One region of the Psychrobacillus sp. NPDC096389 genome, then DNA from elsewhere that is predicted to be linked to it. Evidence: predicted binding sites of a transcription regulator. Region 1 holds the regulator's gene; the other holds the start of a gene.
The links. The regulator NrdR, encoded in region 1, represses ribonucleotide reductase genes. The targets are predictions, from matches to a motif close to AACACNATATATNGTGTT.
Positions count from the first base shown of each region.

Region 1 (3,211 bases):
AGAACCACAATCATGCGACTGTGATTTATATTCATATAACTTACTTAATCCTCGATCGACGATACGTTTTGAAATGTCAGCTGCGTTTTCTTCTAAAAACTTTTGTACACCTGGATCTTCTAACACTTCTTGTTTCATCTCATCTAGCCTTGTGGAGAATTCAGGTGTTTGAACCACTCTTTTTAGCGTTTCGTTAATACGTTCCATTTTTCCCACCTACCTTTTCAATGCATTCAAATCCGCTAACAGTTTTTTTCTTTCTTCCTCTATATTTTGATTTCCCTTAGTTTCGTTACCAGATTGCTTTGTCTCTCCATCTTTTTTATAAAACCAATCTGGTACTTTTTCTTCGCGCACTGGCTTTTTCGTATAAGATTTCTGCTGAGACCCTTCACTTTTCCATTTTATATATTGTTCATGCTCACTTCTTGCAAGTTCCATTGCTTGTTTTGCTGTTTTAACATCTTTTCGCATCCAATGGGAAGCAATTTTTTCCGCATAGTTTTTCGTTAGTTTCATGTCTGTTCGAAGTAACACATATTGCAATAGCACATTGACAACACCGATTGGCATATTAAAATGGGTGACAAAATGATTCGCTAACTGTACATCTGCTAAAATTGGTTCTTTACCATTCGCTATATCTTTTAATACAATTACGGGAGCAGTTGTTTCTAGATAATGGATAAGTTCTTCTTCTTTCGATAAAGGTTGGCTTTTTTCAGTTGTCGGCATAGCCGTTTGCGCAATTTTCTCCATCACTGGAGCAGTTTTAGAAACAGTTAGCTTATAATAATCAGCGCATGCTTTTTTTAATCTTGCTTCGGAGAGATGAAGTTCATCATCTAATGCAAGGATGACTACTTTTTGCATCTCCACAGGATGTAGGTTATATAAAAAAGCTAGTTTTGCAATTACTTCTTTTGCCTCTACCGTCATCGCTGATTTTGGTACAAGTTGTTCGGACAACCCTTCTTGTAATAAAGCAAAATCAAATTGATCGAAGTAAAAAGGAAGAGAATCCTGTCTTTTTTTAGATTGGTATTCATCTTCATAAGAAATGGCATTTCCTGATTTGGAAGATGGCTTAAATACATCCATAAACGTTCGAGAAACATCTGTAAATCCGTCATGCCATTTTGCAGGTTGGATAAATCGACTGCGCAATTGTTTATAAGCATTTTCCCCAATTTTCCCTAACAAAAACATCGATAATAATGGATCTTTTAAAAAGGACTCTGCATCAAGTGGGGCAGTCAACTCATAATAAAAAACACGACCATCATTCTCTGATTTTTGCCAAGTACGGAGTAATCCTATAGCTTCTAATGCAATTCTTGCTTGAAAAATTTTCCCAATGGAAACACCTAACACATTCATTAGTTGATAATGGGGTGACCCCTCGTTATTTTTCGCTTCTCCATCTGCCCATAACGTTAAGTATAGGCTAATGCTTTCTGCTCCAACTAATGGTTGATAAAATAATGTTAATAATTGGCGATCATAATCCGAAAAAGAATATGGCAAGCGAATCATATACATGTCTGCTGGCTGAAGCTCTTTATATAACATCAACAGTTGCACCTACTCTCTTGCTGCTTATAATGTTGGATTCTTTTTTATTATTTCTTTTAATTCTTCTATGAAGACTGTTATATCTTTAAATTGACGATAGACCGAAGCGAATCGAACATAAGCCACTTCATCTACTTCCGCTAGCTTGTCCATTACTTTTTCGCCCACTTCTTCCGATTTCACCTCGGAATTACCTGTTCTTCGCAATTCTTTTTCAATCGAAAACACGATTTCTTCTAGCTGATCTAATGCAACTGGTCTTTTCTCACATGCACGTATCAGACCGCGAAGTATTTTTTCACGACTAAATTCTTCTCGTGATCCATCTTTCTTCACGACGATTAATGGTGTTTCTTCTACCTTTTCAAAGGTTGTAAAACGAAATCCACAATCTTCGCACTCTCTTCTTCTTCTAATCGCCTTATTATCATCGACCGGTCTAGAGTCAACAACTTTCGTACCATTATATTGACAAGTAGGACATCTCATATTAGTTTCACCTAATTCCTTACATGAATTTGTATATCTATTATAACAATATTCTCTCATCAATTACGACTTGGCGTAATTGCGTCCAAATTTTGAATTGCGTATTGTGCAATTAACTCCTTTCAAAATTTGTGACATCCGCCGGAGGCTTTAACTTGCTTCACAAGGGAGCTCAAGCTCCCTTGTGAAGCAAGTTAAAATCGAAAAAGCAGAGGAATCGCTTCCTCTGCTAAGTCATCTCGGCTAAGTTATTACGCTTGAACTGTCATGCGTGACTTAGGTACATTAACTGGACCCATACCACGAGGCATTTCAATCGTTTCGCGTATTCCAGCATTAAGAGCATCTGCAATATAATTAGCTGCAACTGATGGGTCTAAATCTCCACATGTATACACATCAATGCTCGCATAACCATGCTCTGGAAAGCTGTGAATCGTTAAATGTGATTCGGAAATTATAACGACTCCACTTACACCTTGTGGTGCAAATTTGTGAAACGCAACTTCTCTGACTTCTGCACCAGATTTCAATGCAGCATCAACAAATGTTTGCTCGATAAATTGCATATCGTTAAGTTTGTCGAAATCGCATTCCCATAGTTCTGCAATAATGTGACGTCCCATTGTTTCCAATGTCCGTTTCCCCCTTTGATAAGTTTTAGTTTAAAAATAACAATCAAAGTTGACTACCACGGGGGAAAGTTAGTCCAAAGAGGTCCTAACCCTTTAAGTAGTCCATGTACGAGAAGTACACGATTATCATTATATGATGGATTGATAAAATAAGCAACACATAAAAAAACCTCTTCCTAAAAAATTAGAAAGAGGATCATGTTTTTATAAATTGGAAACTACCTTTAACCCTGACGCTACTTTTTTCGTCAGATCAACTACACGTGCAGAATAACCCCACTCGTTATCATACCAAGCAAGTACCTTTACTTTACGATTACCAATGACCATAGTAGTTAATCCATCTACAGTTGAAGAAAGAGTAGATGTATTAAAATCAATTGAAACTAGTGGCTCAGTTGTGAATCCTAATACTCCCTCCATAGATTCTTCGGAAGCTTGGATAAATGCTGCATTTACTTCTTCCACAGTTACATCTCTTTTTACATCAACAACTAAATCAACTAAAGATA
Region 1 covers NZ_JBIWFB010000002.1:133,012-136,222, reverse strand. The annotation lists gene dnaI (primosomal protein DnaI) at 1-207, opposite strand, end outside; gene ACIQ38_RS06910 (replication initiation and membrane attachment family protein) at 217-1,572, opposite strand; gene nrdR (transcriptional regulator NrdR) at 1,600-2,064, opposite strand; gene speD (adenosylmethionine decarboxylase) at 2,316-2,699, opposite strand; gene ACIQ38_RS06895 (glyceraldehyde-3-phosphate dehydrogenase) at 2,904-3,211, opposite strand, start outside.

Region 2 (3,211 bases), 340 kb from region 1:
GGACGAATTTCTTTAAATCGTTGTCGAAGTTGTGACGAAGGAATATTTCTTGCTCCTAGAATATGTCCCGCATCAAATTCTTTTGGCTCTCTCACATCGATTAATTGGGCTTTGCGGTAGCCTGCGATGAATTGTTCTTGCGTAAGGTTTGTAACAGCTTTTTTTAATCGAAGTGCTTGGACGATAGCATAAACTACTAACGCGACAATTACTGCGATTAAAAAGTATAAAGTATTAGACACGGTCTTTCCCCTTTCTATGTTTCCATATCTATTATAAAAGATTCACTAGATACAATTCAATCTATTTGATAAAATGAATATCGTTGTGAAGGGGGAGACTTGTGTGGAAAAGACAAAATGGTATTTTATAAATTCGGGTCCTTGTAGCCCATCTTATAATATGGCACTTGATGAAGCGTTATTAGATTGGCATAGTGAGGGTCTCATTCCGCCAGTTGTTCGATTTTACGAATGGAATCCTGCTACTTTGTCGATTGGTTATTTTCAATCGGTTGAAAAAGAAATTGACATGGATGCCATTAAACGTTTAGGATTAGGATTTGTTCGAAGACCTACGGGTGGAAGAGGCGTACTTCATGAACATGAACTTACATATAGCGTGATTGTGACGGAAAGTTACCCAGATATGCCAGCTACTGTGACAGAAGCTTACCGAGTAATAAGTGAAGGATTGTTAATTGGTTTCCAAAATCTCGGTTTAGATGCATATTTTTCTATCCCTGACACAGATGAAAAAAAACAGGATTTAAAAAAGCCGAAATCTGCCGTTTGCTTTGATGCTCCAAGTTGGTATGAACTTGTAGTGGAAGGTAGAAAAGTAGCTGGTAGTGCACAAACTAGGCAAAAAGGTGTCATTTTGCAACACGGAGCAATATTATTGGATTTGGATGAAGATAAATTAATTCAGACATTCAAATTTTCTTCTGAAGCATTAAAAGAGCGCGTTAAAGCCGGCTTGTCGAAAAAAGCAGTTGCCATCAACAAAATAAGTCAAAATCCTGTAACAATCGACGAATGCAAAATTGCATTTAAAAAAGGTTTTGAAGATGCTTTAAAAATTGAATTAGTGGAATATAAGTTAACGGAAGAACAAGAAATGTATGTACAAGAGTTGGAAGCAAAGCGATATGCTAATGATGAGTGGAACTTTAGAAAATAATTTATTTTTTTATAGTCATTTAGTCCATTGACTACCGAGGTCATTAGGTTTGTACCAAATCTATTCATTTGCAAAATAACACAACATATAGTATCGTTTATAAACAATGATACACTATATATGGTGTGTTTTATTTTTGAATAAAAGGGAGGCAATATGATGGTATTAGCATCTCAGAATAAAAATGCAACCATTAACATTGAACAGTTAAACAAAGACATTGAACAATTTCCTCAAGTACACCCAATTACAAACAACATGACATTGACACATAAAGGTGTATCTAGACTAGTAATGATTGACCGTTATTCTTTTAAAGACACGGAGAAAAAAACGCTAAAAACAGGAGATTTTGTCGTATTAACGGTAAAAGACGATCCGAAATTCCCTGCGCGCGGTTTAGGGTATATCGTGTCGATTAATCAGGACGCGAAAACAGCAGATGTATTGATCGAAGAAGATTACCGCAGTGCAATTGATGACAGCAATCAAGTTGCATCAGGAGTTGTAACTCGTCCGCTTAGCGTGATTGAGAAACCTTTAGAAGTATTCTATGAACAAATTGCTAAACGAAATGCTACTGGACTTGCTTCTGTTGAGAAGACGGAAGAAAAAAGAGCAGAATGGTTCGAAAAGTTCTATCAGCAATTAGTTTCTTTAAAATTCATCCCTGCTGGACGAGTATTATATGGAGCAGGTACAGGAACGGACGTAACGTATTTTAACTGTTACGTAATGCCATTTGTAGCTGATTCACGTGAAGGAATTAGTGATCATCGTAAACAAGTAATGGAAATTATGAGCCGCGGTGGTGGTGTTGGTACAAACGGTTCCACACTTCGTCCACGTAACACATTAGCACGAGGAGTAAACGGAAAATCTTCCGGCTCTGTCTCCTGGTTGGATGATATTGCTAAATTGACTCATCTTGTCGAACAAGGCGGTTCTCGCCGTGGAGCACAAATGATAATGCTGGCAGATTGGCACCCGGATATTGCGGAATTCATCATTTCGAAAATGCAAAATCCGCGTATTTTACGATTCTTAATCGAAAATACAAATGATGAAACGATCAAACAATTAGCCAAGGACAAGCTTAAATTTAAACCTTTAACGTATCAAGAAGAAGCGATGTATCAAGGGATTATCAACTATAAGGCAATCCCAGGTCTTGGAGGTTTCAGCAACGAAATCATTCGTGATGCAGAAACAAAACTTCGTGATGGTGGGACGTACACTGTTCATAATGCGGAATTTTTAACAGGTGCGAACATTTCAGTAACATTAACAGATGACTTTATGAAAGCAGTAGAAAATGATGATGATTTTGATCTTCGTTTCCCAGCGACTGAATCTTATACAGAAGAGGAAATGGCTTTCTACAACGAAAATTGGCATACGATTGGCGATGTTCGTGAGTGGGAGAAAATGGGTTACGCTGTAAGAACTTATCGTACAGTAAAAGCGAAGGAACTTTGGAATTTGATTAATATTTGTGCAACTTACTCAGCAGAGCCAGGTGTTTTCTTCATTGACAATGCAAATGAAAAAACAAATGCAAAAGCATATGGACAAAAAGTTGTTGCAACAAACCCATGTGGTGAGCAACCGTTAGCTCCATATTCTGTTTGTAACCTAGCAGCTGTTAACTTAGCACAATTTGCAAATAAAGAAACAAAAACAGTCAACTATGAAGCTTTAAAAGAAACAGTACGTGTTGGTGTGCGTATGCAAGATAACGTTATTGACGCAACACCATATTTCTTAGAAGAAAATAAAGTACAAGCACTTGGTGAAAGACGTGTTGGGCTTGGAGTAATGGGATTAGCCGATCTACTTATTTATTGTGAAAAAGAATACGGTTCTGAAGAAGGAAATATTTTAGTAGATGAGATTTTTAAAACCATTGCTATCGCAGCGTATGAAACTTCTGCAGAGCTTGCAAAAGAACGAGGAAGTTTCCCGTTCTTAACAGGCGAAACCGAAGAAGAAACAAATCGTCTTCGCAAAGCTTTTACAGAAACAGGAT
Region 2 covers NZ_JBIWFB010000002.1:470,800-474,010, forward strand. The annotation lists gene ACIQ38_RS08705 (rhodanese-like domain-containing protein) at 1-218, opposite strand, end outside; gene ACIQ38_RS08710 (lipoate--protein ligase family protein) at 316-1,182, shown strand; gene ACIQ38_RS08715 (vitamin B12-dependent ribonucleotide reductase) at 1,342-3,211, shown strand, end outside.
Region 2: a site for NrdR is predicted at 1,293-1,310, ahead of ACIQ38_RS08715 (vitamin B12-dependent ribonucleotide reductase). Genes of this name have one in related genera too.